2 linked regions of the Prochlorococcus marinus str. NATL2A genome follow. The main gene of each other region encodes a partner of the protein of the gene in region 2 in a complex. Links are inferred from orthologs where the notes say so. Each region holds a gene or a part of one and is shown on either strand. Other genes may lie near its edges.

The links. Proteins that work in one complex are often made in the same cells at the same time.
Region 1: the proteins of mfd (region 2) and uvrA are in contact, whole or in part, in a crystal structure (PDB 4DFC), measured with the Escherichia coli proteins. The link is inferred for Prochlorococcus marinus str. NATL2A from one-to-one orthologs.

Annotation. Positions count from the first base shown.
Region 1 is NC_007335.2:1,833,551-1,840,857, reverse strand. The notes cover bases 3,171-6,641. They hold uvrA (excinuclease ABC subunit UvrA), read left to right. Parts: upstream 3,171-3,498; coding sequence 3,499-6,441; downstream 6,442-6,641. Other genes in these bases: PMN2A_RS09910 (HAD family hydrolase), read left to right, coding at 6,629-6,641; PMN2A_RS09920 (DNA repair protein RecN), read left to right, coding at 3,171-3,454. Outside these bases: PMN2A_RS09925 (ABC1 kinase family protein), read right to left, coding at 1-1,693; more of PMN2A_RS09920, read left to right, coding at 1,769-3,170; more of PMN2A_RS09910, read left to right, coding at 6,642-7,307. UniProt on the Escherichia coli protein: The UvrABC repair system catalyzes the recognition and processing of DNA lesions. UvrA is an ATPase and a DNA-binding protein. A damage recognition complex composed of 2 UvrA and 2 UvrB subunits scans DNA for abnormalities.
Region 2 is NC_007335.2:911,929-921,231, reverse strand. The notes cover bases 2,412-6,453. They hold mfd (transcription-repair coupling factor), read right to left. Parts: upstream 6,116-6,453; coding sequence 2,612-6,115; downstream 2,412-2,611. Other genes in these bases: PMN2A_RS04805 (hypothetical protein), read right to left, coding at 6,179-6,453; PMN2A_RS04815 (hypothetical protein), read right to left, coding at 2,412-2,566. Outside these bases: PMN2A_RS04835 (DUF3038 domain-containing protein), read left to right, coding at 1-579; PMN2A_RS04830 (DUF4335 domain-containing protein), read left to right, coding at 589-1,188; PMN2A_RS04825 (methyltransferase domain-containing protein), read left to right, coding at 1,313-1,963; PMN2A_RS04820 (hypothetical protein), read left to right, coding at 2,017-2,325; more of PMN2A_RS04815, read right to left, coding at 2,333-2,411; more of PMN2A_RS04805, read right to left, coding at 6,454-6,871; PMN2A_RS04800 (TerC family protein), read left to right, coding at 6,958-7,680; fmt (methionyl-tRNA formyltransferase), read right to left, coding at 7,677-8,687; PMN2A_RS04790 (TldD/PmbA family protein), read right to left, coding at 8,684-9,303. UniProt on the Escherichia coli protein: Couples transcription and DNA repair by recognizing RNA polymerase (RNAP) stalled at DNA lesions. Mediates ATP-dependent release of RNAP and its truncated transcript from the DNA, and recruitment of nucleotide excision repair machinery to the damaged site.

The DNA of each region.
Region 1 (7,307 bases), 920 kb from region 2 along the record:
TAAACATTTTCTTTATTGAAGATATATTTAAAAGTTGTTTATTATTAATTTTATATGATTTTTCTATAGTCTTTGAACGAATTTTCGTCGGTAACTTTTCATTTAATCTAATTAAAGTTTTCCATCCAACAGAGTCTATTTTTGAAGCTAAGATATTTACTAATTCATTTCTAAGAAAAAGACCCTTTTTAGAAAATAAAAAATCAATTGTTTGATCTAATATTTTTTCTCCATCAAGTAGTTTTTCCTTTGTAGCGCTTTGTAGAAGATCGTCTAATCTTTCTAATTTTAGAGTATTTTCATCAAAAAGCATTTCTTTTAAACTATTTCTTAATTCTGGATTTTCATCTTCCATTAGTCTTCTTGCGAAATAAGGATATGCAGCTCCTAGTATTTTAAAATTAGGGTCAACACTTAGTGCTATGCCTTCTAAAGTAATTAAAGATCTGATTATTAGTGCATAATAAGGTGGTAATTTAAAAGGAAATTTATACATAATTCCAGACATATCATCTGTTACGGCTTTAAAATCCATTTTGTTTACGCCTATTTCCAAAGCAGTAGTAAATACACTTTCAAATGCTGGCGCAATTGGAGTTAAATCAACATCTTCAGAAAGAAATCCTAGTTGAACAAAATCATTAGAAAGTTTATCAAATCTCCTGTTGACAAGATGCACAACTGCTCTAATTAATCCAACCCTAGATTGTTGCGTAATATCACTCATCATCCCAAAATCTAAATAACATAATCGTCCATCTTTCATTGCTAAGATGTTCCCTGGGTGTGGATCGGCGTGAAAAAAACCGTGCTCAATAAGTTGCTGAAGACTACAACTTACTCCAATTTCCACCATTTCATTTGGATTAATTCCTAAATTTTTTACAGCTTCTATATTTGTTAATTTTGTCCCATCGATCCATTCCATTGTAAGCACTCTTCTACTTGTTGCTTTTCTATAAATTTTTGGTACTGCAATTTTATCATTTCCGCTATGAAGTTCTTTAAATTTTTCTGCATTATTTGCTTCATTAATGTAGTCCATTTCTTCAAATATTCTCTTACCTAGTTCGTCTATTAATGCAACTAGATCGCTTCTAATAATCCCTATATTATTTTTAAACCAGATTGCTATATTTCTTACTATATATAAATCTAAAGTTATTTGCTCTCTTAATCCTGGTCTTTGAATTTTAACAGCAACTTGCTCTCCACTTTTGAGTTTTGCTTTATGTACTTGACCTAAAGATGCAGCTGAAATCGGTTCTTTATCTATCTCTGCAAATATATTCTCTATTTTATTATCTAAATCTTGTTCAATACAAGCCATTGCGAGCTTACTATCAAAGCCAGGTAGTTGATCTTGAAGTTGTGCTAATTCTTCTAAAACAGTTGGCGGAACAATGTCTGGCCTAGTCGAGAGCGCTTGTCCAGCTTTAATGAATGCTGGTCCTAGATCTACCAGTAGTTTTGTAAATTCTTTCGCCCTAAAAGTTTTTCTTTCATCTTTGTCTAGAGAACCAATTAACTTTTCCCATCCAACGCCTAGCAAAAATAATCCAATTGGTAAAAGTGTTTGCCAGAGTCTTCGAAGTAGACGAATTGGATTTTTTTTGTAGATTGAGTCAATAGCCACCGGGTCATATGAAAGTAGACCTGAGGCTTCAATAAAATCGCTTAATTCTTCGGCCATTTTATTATGGCAAAGTTCTACCTCTCTTCTAATTCATTTTACTCTCAGTTTGCGTCTTTTTGGTTGCTTTGATTCATGTTAAACAGTCTTCGCTTTCAAAATATAGCTCTATTTGGGAATACAGAGATTGACTTTGAAAAGGGGTTTACTGCTTTTACTGGGCAAACTGGCTCAGGTAAATCAATATTTATTGATACCTTAAATGCTTTATTAGCTAATAAAAAAACTCCTCTAGATAATCGATTAGTTGCCGAAGGTTCTCTCTGTTCATCAATTGAGGGGGTTTTTTCTGTACTCCAAAACACAAAAAATTGGCTAATTAATCAAGAATTGGACATTGATGAAGAATTAATTGTGACAAGGGAATGGCGTTTAAAGGAAAATAAATATAAATCTAGATTTAGAATTAATGGCGTAATAGTTAATAGAGATCAAATATCAGAATTGAGATCCCTTTTATTAGATTTTACTCTACAAGGTGATACCTATATTTTAAATAATTCATTACATCAATTAAGTTTATTAGATTCTTTAGGTCTAAATTTAATTAAGGAATCGATTACTAAGGTAAAGCAAAATTGGAATATATGGAATGACTCTAATTTTAGATTAGAGGAAGCGCGAGTTAGAACTATGAATTCCAAAAAAGAGTTTGAGGAAATGAAATACATATATCAAGACTTAGATAAATTAGAATTAGAAGATCCTAACGAACAAATTAAGTTAGAGACTGATCAGAATCGTTTATCCAATATTCTAAGATTAAAAGAAGGCGTTAAATCATTATTAACTCGTTTAAATGAAAGTTTAGATGAGTACCCATCTATTTTAGACCATGCTGATTTCTGTATTAATGAATTAAAGAGTCTTTCTCAAATTGATTCTTCTTTAGAACCTATTTCTGAGTCTTTTTATACAATAACTAATAATCTTAATGATTTAATTTATCAAATTAATGATTACGAAAAAACATTAGATATTGATCCGTCTTTTTTAAATGATTTGCAAGTTAGATTATCTACTCTCAAATTTTATCAAAAAAAATATCAAAGAAATATATCAGATCTTATTCAGTATAAAAATGAGTTATTCAATTCTTTATCTCTGCAAGAAAGTTCTAATAGCATTAATGAGTACTCTTCTGATGAAAATAAAAAAAGAACTATAAGAGACAAATCTAATAAAGATTTATCAGTTATAAGAAAAAATATTGCTTCACAACTTGAAGAAAAATTGATTATTAGCTTAAAAAAATTAGGTATTCCTAATGTTCGCTTTAAAGTCGTCTTTGAAGAATGTGAACCAACAATCAATGGTATTGATAAAGTCAACTTTATGTTTTCAGCAAATCCAGGTATCCCTTTAGCGTCTCTTGCTGAAACAGCCTCTGGTGGAGAGAAGTCTAGGGTTCTTCTTGCAATAAAGGCAATATTTTCTACATTTGAAAATTGCAATTTATTGATTTTTGATGAAATTGATTCGGGTGTTAGTGGATCAATTAGTAGTTACGTAGCTAATTTGCTTTGTGAATTAGCAAATCATCGTCAAGTTTTTTGCGTGACTCATCAACCTTTAATTGCAGCATTTGCTGATAATCATTTTGCTTTAAAAAAGAGTGTTATCTCTGGTCACACAAAGTCTGATTTTATTAATTTAAGGGAAATCTCAGATAGGCAAAGGGAATTGGCTTTATTGGCTGGCGGTGAAATTGTAGAAGCGAATGCTTATGCGGCGAGCTTGCTGGAACATAAGGCTGCATGATGAGCATATCTTTTTATATAATTAACCATTAGTATTTTTCCCTAATGGGAAGTCCGAAACCTAATTCAAAAAAAAATGCATTAAATAATGGTTCTTCTAGCGAAGATGTCATAACTATTCGTGGTGCAAGGCAACATAATTTAAAAAACGTTGATTTATCTATTCCAAGAAATCAATTGGTTGTTTTTACAGGTGTTAGTGGAAGTGGTAAAAGTTCTTTAGCTTTTGATACTATTTTTGCTGAAGGGCAAAGACGTTATGTGGAGAGTTTGTCTGCTTATGCAAGGCAATTTTTAGGTCAGGTTGATAAACCAGACGTTGATTCAATTGAAGGTTTATCACCAGCAATTTCAATTGATCAAAAATCAACAAGTCATAATCCGCGTTCAACAGTTGGAACAGTTACGGAGATACAAGATTATTTTCGTTTGCTTTTTGGAAGAGCCGGGGAACCTCATTGCCCTGAGTGCTCTAGGCCAATTAAGCCCCAAAGTATAGATGAGATGGTTGATCAAATTAAGACTCTTCCCGAAGGATCTAGATATCAATTACTTGCACCAGTCGTCAGAGGTAAAAAGGGAACACACTCAAAATTATTATCTGGACTTGCTGCAGAAGGGTTTGTTCGAGTAAGAATTAATAAAGAAGTGAGAGAGTTGGCAGATAATATTGAATTAGATAAAAATCAAGTTCATTCTATTGAAGTAGTGGTTGATAGATTGATTGCGAGAGAGGGTATCGAAGAGAGATTAACTGATTCATTAAGCACTACTTTGAAAAGGGGAGATGGTTTAGCAATCGTTGAAGTAGTCCCTAAAAAGAACGAAGAACTTCCTAAAGGTATTGAAAAAGAAAGATTATTTTCTGAGAATTTCGCTTGTCCAGTTCATGGGGCGGTAATTGAGGAATTATCTCCAAGATTATTTTCATTTAACAGCCCATATGGAGCTTGTCCTGATTGTCATGGTTTAGGTCATTTGAAAAAATTTACTTGTGAGAGGGTTGTACCTGACCCATCTTTACCGGTTTATGCTGCTGTTGCACCCTGGAGTGATAAAGATAATTCATATTATTTTTCATTATTATTTTCAGTTGGCGAGGCATTTGGTTTTGAAATAAAAACTCCTTGGAAAGATTTAAAAGAGGAGCAAAAAAATATTTTGTTAAATGGTAGTAAGGAACCTATTTTAATAAAAGTAGATAGTAGATATAAGCAAGATTCGGGATTTAAAAGACCTTTTGAAGGTATTTTACCTATTTTAGAAAGACAATTACAGGATGCGAACGGAGAAGCTGTTCGCCAAAAGTTAGAGAAATACCTTGAACTAGTTCCATGTGCAAGCTGTCATGGTAAGAGGTTACGTCCGGAAGCACTTGCTGTAAAGCTTGGGCCTTTTGCCATAACTGATCTCACTTCATCAAGTGTTTCTACCACTCTTGAGAATGTTGAAGAATTAATGGGTTTAGAAACAACTAATAATTCAAAGCAATTACTTTCTAATAAACAAAAGAAGATTGGGGAATTAGTCCTCAAAGAAATTCGATTACGGCTTCAATTTCTGTTAGATGTTGGACTTGATTATTTAACTTTAGATAGGCCCGCAATGACTTTATCTGGGGGGGAAGCTCAAAGAATACGCCTTGCTACGCAAATAGGTGCTGGTTTAACAGGAGTTCTTTATGTGTTAGATGAACCTAGTATTGGACTACATCAAAGAGATAATGATCGATTATTGTCTACATTAAAAAAGCTACGTGATCTAGGTAATACTTTGGTGGTTGTAGAACATGATGAAGACACGATAAGATCAGCTGATCATTTGGTAGACATTGGACCTGGTGCAGGTGTGCATGGAGGTGAAATTATAGCTCAAGGATCTTTGGATAATTTGTTGACAGCAAAAAAATCATTGACGGGTGCTTATCTTAGCGGGCGCTCATCTATTCCTACTCCTACTAGCAGGAGAGATTCAGTACAAAGAAAATTACGTTTGATTGATTGTAATAAAAATAATTTAAAAAATGTTTCAGTTGATTTTCCATTAGGCAGATTAGTTGCTGTTACTGGAGTAAGTGGAAGTGGTAAAAGTACTCTGATAAATGAATTACTTCATCCTGCTTTAAATCACTCTCTAGGCTTGAAAGTTCCTTTTCCAAAAGGATTAAAAGAACTGAAAGGTATTAAATCTATTGATAAAGTTATTGTTATTGATCAATCTCCAATTGGTAGAACCCCAAGATCTAATACTGCTACTTATACAGGTGCATTTGATCCTATACGCCAACTTTTTGCAACCTCTGTTGAAGCAAAAGCCAGAGGATATCAAGCAGGTCAATTTAGTTTTAACGTTAAAGGTGGAAGATGCGAAGCATGTCGTGGTCAAGGTGTAAATGTAATTGAGATGAATTTTCTTCCTGATGTGTATGTTCAATGTGATGTATGTAAAGGAGCTCGATTTAATCGCGAGACATTACAAGTCAAATATAAAAACTATTCTATTTCCGATGTCTTAGAAATGACTGTCGAGCAAGCAGTTGATGTTTTTTCTGCTATACCTCAAGCTGCAGATCGATTAAGGACGCTTTTAGATGTTGGGCTTGGATATATTAAACTTGGTCAACCTGCTCCAACACTATCTGGAGGAGAAGCTCAAAGAGTAAAACTTGCCACTGAGCTATCTAGAAGAGCTACTGGTAAAACTCTTTATTTAATCGATGAGCCTACAACTGGGTTAAGTTTTTATGACGTTCATAAATTAATGGATGTTATTCAGAGATTGGTAGACAAAGGGAACTCAATTATTGTTATCGAGCATAATTTAGATGTTATTAGGTGTTCAGATTGGATTATTGATATGGGCCCTGAAGGAGGTAATAGAGGAGGAGAGATTATTGCTATGGGAACTCCTGAAGAAGTGGCAACAAATAAAAATAGTCATACAGGTGATTATTTAAAAAAAGTTTTAGAAATGCACTCTTCTAGATAGTTTAATTTTTTCATTTTTGTACACATTCCTTAATATTAAATATTGCTTTTTGATTCTTTCAATTTTTAAAACTCTAAATATCAAGTGATAGACAGAATATTAAAAAACTTAATTACTTATAAGTTTATTTTTATACTTTCTTTAGATTTAATGAGTAATAAATGAATTAAGAATCCAGAATATCTTATTGAGGTTTTGCTTGGGGCTAAGACTTTTACATTTAAATTTGCATGGTTTAATCCGTTCACATGATCTTGAGTTAGGTAGAGACTCAGATACTGGAGGACAAACTTTATATGTTTTAGAATTAGTAAAAGGACTTGCAGCAAGACCAGAAGTTGAAAAAGTCGAACTTATTACAAGATTAATTAATGATAGGAAAGTATCTTCTGACTACTCGAATCCTGTTGAAAAGATATCAAGTTGTGCTGAAATTATTCGATTGCCTTTTGGTCCAAAGCGTTATGTAAGGAAGGAGTTGTTATGGCCTTACTTAGATGATTTAGCTGATCGCATAGTTGAAAGATTGCAAAAAGAAAATAAATTCCCTGATTGGATTCATGCTCATTATGCCGATGCTGGTTATGTAGGAGCATTGGTTAGTCGAAGATTAGGATTACCATTAGTTTTTACGGGCCATTCATTGGGCCGTGAAAAACTGAGAAGATTATTGGCTGCTGGAATTGATCATGATCATATAGAGCAAACTTATTCAATTAGCAAAAGAATTGATGCAGAGGAATTAGCTTTAGCACATTCAAATTTACTTATCACAAGCACTAAGCAGGAATCTGATGAACAGTACGCTCGTTATGGACGATTTAGCTCAAAAAACGTAGAAATAATTCCACCTGGTGTTGATTTAA
Region 2 (9,303 bases):
GTTGCCACGCATAGTAAAGAATTCATTAATGAATCCAATAATTTTAAAACCTGTGGTGAAAGTGGTTATTTAAATTGTTTTATTTCAAAGGATGCCTCTAAAAAACTTGATTTTTTACTTTTAGTTATCGAAACGCTTCAAATCAATGCAATGGATTCCCTCTTTTTGAAGGCTAATAATATTGGTTTATCAGATGAGTTCACTAGTAGAGTTCAATTCTGGAAAATTAGATGTTCTAACCCGTTGAGGAAAAGTCACACCTTTTCATCACTCTCATTTGAGCAGATAGATTCTCTTGTTGAACTTATTTCTTCCATGGCAGAAAACCTTTATCCTCTTATTAGGCAATTACTTTCCTCCAAAGAATCTAAGACACTGAATCAAGAGCGATGGATTTTATTTAGTTCACGTCTTAAGTCACTTATATCCGAGAGGATGAATTTGAAGCGTAGTTATATAATCTCCTTATTAAATGATGATAAGCATGAATTTTTTAGAGAGTTATTAGTCATTCTTTCTTTGTCTTGTGGAAAAGGTGGTGCTTGTCGACTTAAAGCTTCTTTATATCACCAATCTTAGTTTATATAAATGATTAATTTATCTTATAGATTTGATCAAAACTCTTCATCTCTAGAACTAGATGGTATGCCAGATGTTTCAAATGGAGACTCAGAGAATACTATTGGTATCTTATCTTCATGGACATTGAAAATAATCGGCTCACCTACACTAGAGGGTGAAAAGGAACATCTTGAAAACTTGATGCAAGTAATTCTTCAATATTCACGGTCGTATATCTCTGGAATTCGAAAAACATTTATATCAAAAAAAAATATTGTAATGATCTCTCCATTTGGCAGTAGTCATAAATTACGTCTTAATAGTACAAAGAAAGATGTTAAGCCTCTAGAAATTATATTAGATGATTCAGAATTGTCTGATCTTACTCAATGTTTAGATCTATTGAGGTTTGATTCCAGATTTAACCTTAATTGGAATATCACTTTAGATAGACCTTACAGCAAGAGATATATTAATTCTAGTGCTTATAAATCAAAGAAAAGATTTGCTTTATTTTATGCATTCATTTTATTTTTATCTACAAGCTCCCTTATGTTATTGATCCCTACCAATAATAAATTTGATCTGAGCGAACCTACTAAATCATCTCAAACTATAAATGAATAAGGTTTATATTAACTAAATAATAATCTATTAATTGGCTTTAGATTGATATATTGTCTATTAATTTACTTATATATACGCTAATACATTAAAACTCTACTAGTATTAACGAAATATATTGATTAGGATGAAACTCTCATCATACGATAGGAATAAGTGTGATATTAGTGACGATGAAATCTTTTATCAACAGCCAAGATTTGTTCATCACCTTAGCGATTCATTCAGAAATAGGCTGACAAGTTTATACACTGAGTATCTGCTTAATCATCACATTATTTTAGATTTAATGAGTAGTTGGGTAAGTCATTTACCATCTAATATTAGTTATAAAAAAGTTATTGGTCATGGAATGAATGAAGCTGAGTTAAGTTCTAATGAAAGACTTGATAGGTTCTTCGTACAAAATTTAAATAAGAAACAAAATATGCCAATTGAAGATTCTTCTGTTGATGTTGGATTAATTGTTGCAGGCTGGCAATATCTTCAATATCCTGAAAAAGTTTCATTAGAACTATCAAGGGTTATCAAATCTGATTCATTATTGATAATCTCCTTCACTAATCGAGCATTCTGGACAAAAGCTCCAAACATCTGGACATATTCGTCAGAGGAAAAAAGAATTGAATATGTAACTAGTGTCCTTACTTCTAATGGATGGAGGATAGAAAAAATATTAAATGAGAAAACTCAAGATAAAAAGCTTTTTGGGTTTTACTCATCAGAGAGTGATCCTTTTTTTTCAGTGATTGCAAGAAACAATAAGTCTAATTACTGATCTACTTTTTATGAATACTTGTATTTAGTATAAATTCATAATAGTTTTTTTTTATGTCCTGTTCTCTAATTAAATTTAGTTCTGAGGATTGTGGAACTTGTCACAGGATGAGCTTCTTTGATTCTAAAGTTGCGACCGAATTAGGTATAGAATTTATTAGCGTAAAACTACAAGATACAGTGGTTTATAGAAAATATAGACCAATATTATTAAAGCAATATCCTACAAAAGAAGGTATGGGCTGGCCTACTTATCTATTAGTTAATGATCCGGAGGGAGAATTTGAGATTATTGGTGAGCTTAAAGGTGGTATTGCTAAGGGTGATTTTAGAGAGAGGCTTTCAAACCTAATAACTAATTGATCTTCAATTAATTGACTGGTTGCATCAAGCCACCACTTCCAGAGTCAGAATCATCATCGTCGTTTCCGGCGTCTACAGTCAAAAGTGTATACACCCCTAATGCTAAAAGACTTATCATTCCGCTAAAAAGGCTGAGTCCATATTGGTTTGAACTAATTTCTATTACTTCACCCAAGGTAAAAATACTCAAATTTTGGTGACTATAGCAATCTTTTACTTTTAAGGCATTTTGTTCAACCAATTGAATAATTGACCGCTTGTTTTACTGAATTGAAAATTTGATTTATTAAGCGTTTATTTCTGAATTCATAAGTTTTAGCCATTCAGTTAATTGATCTAGAAGTTTATCGCTATCCAAGATTCCGAGCCCTCGAATAGTCACCGTTGAACACTTATCCCCTTTCTTATAAATAAATCTTCCATGAAGGTGATTAGCCAAACCTTTTCTTAGTAACTTGAATGCTGGCTCATCCATCATTGTCTCAAGCTCAACATTTGGTTTGGATAACTTGATTCTTGAGAAGCCACACTTTTTAGCGATTATTTTTAATTTCATTACTTCTATTAATGATTCAACTGCTTTTGGTAATGTTCCATATCTATCAACCAAGTTGCTAGCAAATTGAACTAATGAATCATTGTTTTCGCATTGTGTGGCTAATCTATATGCATTTATTTTTTCATCTGGATCAGTTATCCAATCTCCTGGTATAAAAGCTGTCACAGGTAGATCTATTTGAGTATCGTCAACACTAGGAATGTCTTGCCCCTGTATTTCGGCAATAGTTTCCTGTAATAATTCCATATACAAATCAAATCCTATTGTTTCCATTTGTCCGCTTTGTTCAATACCTAAGATATTTCCAACGCCTCTAATTTCCATGTCCCTCATGGCTAACTGATAACCACTGCCCAAATCACTAAATTCTTTTATAGCCTTTAAACGTTGCCTTGATGTCTCATTTAATTTCTCATCGCTTGGATAAAATAACCAAGCATGTGCTTGTACTCCACTTCGGCCTACTCTGCCTCTCAATTGGTAAAGTTGAGATAAACCAAACTTGTGAGAATCTTCAATTAAAATAGTATTTACTCTAGGAATATCTAATCCACTTTCTACAATAGTTGTACAAAGCAAAATATCGGCTTCTCCTGCATTAAATGCAAGCATTGCATTCTCTAATGCTCCCTCCTCCATTTGACCATGTGCAATCAATAATTTCACATTTGGGATCATAATTTTTAATTTCTCTGCTACATCTTCTATTCCTTTTATTCGAGGAACAATATAAAATATTTGTCCACCTCTATCAATCTCTTGTGAAATTGCACTTCTTATTATTTCATTATCGAGGGGTGCTAAGTGTGTTTTAATTGGCCTTCGTAGGGGAGGCGGTGTTGTTATTAAACTCATTTCACGGACACCAGAAAGACTCATATAGAGTGTTCTTGGAATTGGAGTCGCTGAAAGGGTTAATACATCTACACTTTTTTTTAATTCCTTTATTTTCTCTTTTTGATTAACTCCAAAACGTTGTTCTTCATCTATAACTAGAAGTCCCAAGTCCTTATAAACTAATTTTTTGTTCAAGAGCTGATGTGTACCAACAACTGCATCAATTTGTCCATCTTTCAGGCCACTAACTATATGTTTTTTTTCACTATTTGTTTTAAATCTATTGAGTAATGAAACTTTTATAGGATAAGGAGCAAATCGATCAGAAATAGTTCTCCAATGTTGTTGAGATAATACAGTCGTTGGTGCTAATAAAGCTATTTGTTTTCCTGAGGTAATAGCCTTAAATATTGCTCGTATAGCAACTTCTGTTTTCCCAAATCCAACATCGCCGCAAACTAATCTATCCATAGGCTTTTCACTTTCCATATCAGATTTAACTTGAGATGTAGCTGTTGCTTGATCAGGTGTAAGTGCGTATGGAAATGAGTCTTCTAATTCGTTTTGCCAGGGCCCATCACATGGGAATTTATACCCTTTTTCTTTACTTCTTTCTGCATATAACTTAATTAAATCAATAGCAACTTTTTTAACGGATTTCTTTGCCTTTTCCTTTATTTTGTTCCAATTAGCTCCTCCTAATTTACTAATTGTAGGAGTCTTTGCATTTGAACTTCTATACCTACCTAGACTTCCAAGTTGATCTGCAGCAACACTTAGCTTTCCATCCATATATTTTATTACCAAATAATCTCTTGACTCTCCATTAATATTTAATTTTTCAATTTTCTGAAATAAACCAATTCCATGATTTCTATGAACAACATAATCGCCTGGTTTCATCTTATTAGGATCTATCTTTTTACTTTGAGATTGTTTTCTTCTTCTTATATAACCAGTCGTAGAAATATTTTGTTGTCCGAAAAACTCCTTATCCGTTAATAGTGCAATTTTCCATGCAGGAAGATAAAATCCTTCAATTTCACCCTCATTTTTATTTTTAATAGCTACTGGAATATTGTCATCGATAATATTTTTGATACCATTAAGATCGGTATTATTAGGTATAAACTTTGAGATACATTCATGTTCTTCTAACAAAGAAACTGCACGACTAGGTTGTGCTGAAATTATCCAAATAGAATATTTATTCTTGATGTAATCTTTTAAAGATAAACTTATTTTACCGTATTGATTAGGCAGCCAATTATGAACTTTGCTTGAAATACTAAAAACATTCGTTTTCTTTGTAGTGTCTTCTAAATCTGTTATATCAATACCTTTATAATTATTTAGAGAATCATATATATCATTAATGTCTTTATGAAGATTAGGTTTAAATATAGTTTTTGTTGCTTCACTACCTTTTATAGTAGTAATTACATCTGTATAATTATCATTAACAATATTATACCAAGCTTTCCCATGAGATATACCTTGAAACCTCTCATCAACCACAATAAATGTCTTATCATCTAAGTAATCTAATAATGATGAAGGCTTGTCAAATGCAACTCCTAAATATTTCTTTGCTGAATCCAATTTATTTGAATCTACTAACTCAGAGAACTCATCATTAGTAAATAAACTCGATATATCCTTGTTGTCAGTTGATATAAGCTTATTAATGATTAGTGGATCAAAACCCGTGGGTGTTATGCATACATTGTTGATTTGATCTAATGACCTTTGTGAAATTGGATCAAATTCTTTAATCTTATCTAATAGATCACCAAATAGCTCTAATCTAATTGGAAGTTCACTACTAACAGGGTAAATATCAATAATATCTCCACGTCTTGTCCATGTTCCTTCTTGATCTATATTATTAGACTTGATATATCCACTTTCACTCAATTTTAAAGATAAATCACTTAGATTTATTTCATCACCTACGTTTAATTTAATACACTTTTCTCTAAGGTGTTCAAATGGGGGCAGATGTGGTTGTAAAGATCTTTCTGTTGCAATTATTGCGATATTCTCATCATCTTTTAATTCCAATATATCGCTTAGTACTTGTAATTGACCCCAAATGATTTCTGAAGTAACCTGCGTAGTTTCATATGGTGAGACTTCACTTGTTGGATATAAACATGTCTTAGTCCAACCGCAATCTTTTACAAGGGGATACCATCTAGTTGCATCTTCTAATGTTGGGACAATTACTAATAATCTTTTGGACTCATTTTTAGCAAGCGAAGTTGTTATTAATGCCTTTGCTGTCCGCGATGCTCCTGTTAATATTAATCTTTCTTCTCTATTTGTTCGTTCAATCAACTCAGTTGTTAAATGATGGTTTTCTAAATATTTTGCTATTGACTCTAAGGACACTATTCTTTTTTACTTATTTTTATCTAATTAACCCTAACATTTTAATTGTCTTATTGAGAAGGCTTAATGAGCTAGATATTCATTTCGAATCAATTTTAGCTTCTCAACGAATGATACTAATTGTGTTTCACTAAGTTCCTTTCTAGTTAAAACATTAAACTCCTTTTGTAGAAATTCTCGTCCCTGTTTATGATCCCATGATAAATCCCTAAGTATAATGTCAGACTCTTCTATTAAAGTATTGAGATTCCCATTTGATACTTTGAATTGATTTGGAATATCAGTCTTTTTTAATAGACATAGATACTTCACTATATCAGCATAGCTAGTTATTTTATTTCGATTATTATAACCTAATTTTTTTTCTAGGAAATTTATTTCATCATCTCTGGACCATTTTAGCCGTTCAATTTCTGCATCTATCGCTGTTAATTCGCTACTCCAATCATTTGGCTCATGATTGATATTAATATCTTCAACCTTTTCTCTTTTAGGTAATTCAACCTTTTCACTATTAGGAAGTTCAATTCTTAATGGAGTTTTGGTTTTATGTTCATTATTAGTATTAATACTCGACACATCTTTTGTGACTGCATTTATCCTTTCATTCAGTCTTGATATGGCTTTATCTTCTGCAACTTCTACTGTTGGCCCCTCTGCTAGAGCACTTCCTAAATTTCTGTCATTAAGCCAACCATTTACTTGAACAACAGCTTTATTTTCTGATATGTGGCAAAGCTTTGATTCGATTCTCATAACCCTATTGACTTAGCACTGAATTGAATAATTAGAGTTAACATATACCAAACAGACAATATTAATAGCTCTTTTTCTTTAATTTAATGGATTCAGCATCTCTCAGATCCTTAACTCCTTTACTGGATGGTATTGATAGATGGGTTGAACTTGCTCCTCTTTTGCCTGTTATTGTTTCATTAGAGCTTGTATTGTCAGCTGATAACGCAGTGGCTCTTGCCTCAATAACTAAGAATCTGAATAATATTAATCTGCAAAGAAAAGCACTAAATATTGGTATATTTATCGCTTTATTATTAAGAATACTTGTAATTCTTACGGCTCAATTTTTCTTAAACTTTTGGCCAGTTAAGCTTATTGGTGGTATTTATTTGATTTCTCTTTCAATTTCAAAGTTTTTATCTTTGAACAATAATGGCTCTAATCAAAATTTAATCGAAAATAGTGAACAATCTAATATTTCATTATTTAAGGTAATTCTTCTATTGTCAGTAACTGATTTAGCTTTTTCTATAGATAGTATTACAGCAGCTGTCGCAATAAGCGATCAATTCCTTTTAGTGATTACTGGAGCAATTATCGGAGTTATCGCATTACGTTTCACATCTGGACTATTTATTAAATGGCTTGAGATATATATTAATTTAGAAAAAGCTGGTTATATTGCAGTTGGACTTATTGGATTAAAGTTAATCATTCAATTAGTTTTATTCAAATTAGTTATACCTGAATATTTATTCTTCTTGGTAATGTTATTTCTTTTCATTTGGGGCTTTTCAAAGAAGAATAGTTCTATTAGTAATGTTTAGATTCCAAGTTTATCATTGATGCTAAGATTTGACTGGATTGATAACGTATAACTGTCTGTTGCTTTTTTGCCTTCTAACTGTGCATATTTAATTAGAACAGGAAAATCATTTGTCATTATTTTTATACCAATTTGTTTATTTATCATAAATATTTCTCCAGGTATTCTATTTGATTTTGATTGATTTTTTATATCTTGACTTTCTTTAGATTGATTATTATCGCAAGATATAATTGCATCTAAAATCTTTATTCTTTTACCATTATACAATGTATAAGCATTGGGGTATAATCCTTGAATTTTTTTTAATATCTTTCTTGCATCTTGATTCCAATCTATTAAATTGTCTTCTTTTGTTATTTGTCTTGCATAACTTGGAATACCATTTAAATTTCTCTGCTCAATTGCATTCAATTGTTTAAGTCTTGATGATTTGTTTAATCCTTTGGTTAGCTTTATTTTTTCAAGTGACTTAAGTAAAAGTTTTGATGACATTACCGATAGTCTATTCGTAAGTATCTCAAGATTATCTGAATCTTTTATAACTGTTGACTCTTGTTCAATAACTGGTCCTGTATCTAAGCCTTCTTCCATTGACATAATACAAATACCTGTCTTGGCATCAGCATTAATTATGCTCCACTGAATTGGTGCAGCTCCTCTCCAAACAGGAAGCAGAGAAGCGTGGCTATTCCAGCATCCAAGTTTTGGCTGATCTAATATTTCTTTTGGAAGAATTTGACCAAAAGCAACAACTAGATAAACATCAGCCTTCAAATTCAGGAGTATCTCTTTTGTTTTTTGATCTTTACTTATTGAATTTGTTGCATAGACAGGTATGGATAGTTCTTCAGCTGCTTCTTTTACTGGAGAAGGTGACAATTTTTTGCCCCTTCCACGCTTTCTGTCTGGTTGAGTAACTACAGCTATAACTTCGTAGCCGGCCTTAGCGATGGTTTTTAAATTTTCTGCGGCATATTTAGGCGTTCCCCAAAAAACAATCTTCACGCTTCCCCAGTAATTGACATGTTCTCAACCCAAACATGAGGGCTGATGCCTTGATGTGTAACTATCTGTTCATCTTCAATTTTTAGAATACTTGATAAAACTTTTAAAATATCTCCAGCAACTGTAGCGGCTTCAATTGATGTCTTCTTCCCATCATTAACTATCCATCCATCAAAGGGCAAGGAGAAGGACCCTTGACTAGCCTTGACTCCAGAATGAATCGCAGATAACTCATCTATCAATATATATTCTTTGATTGTATTTTTAATGCTTAGACTTTCATCTTTATCCATTTCAGATTCACTTTTGCTTACGACTAGCCAATCTGGAGAAACAGATACCTTAGCGCCTAAACCCGCATGCCCTGTAGGTCTAACGCCAAATTTCCTTGCTGTTGCCTCTGAATGAAGTAGTTGAGTCAAAATTCCGTTTGTGACCAATTGGATATTTTGTGTTGGTGTTCCTTCACCATCAAAACTAAAAGCTCCAACATTTTTAGGATGAAGACCTTCGTCGCTTATGTTTAAATTTGGAACTGAAATTTGATTACCTAGTGAGTCTTCTTTCATTAAACTTAGTCCATCAATAATAGACCGTGCATTAAACATAGAACTAA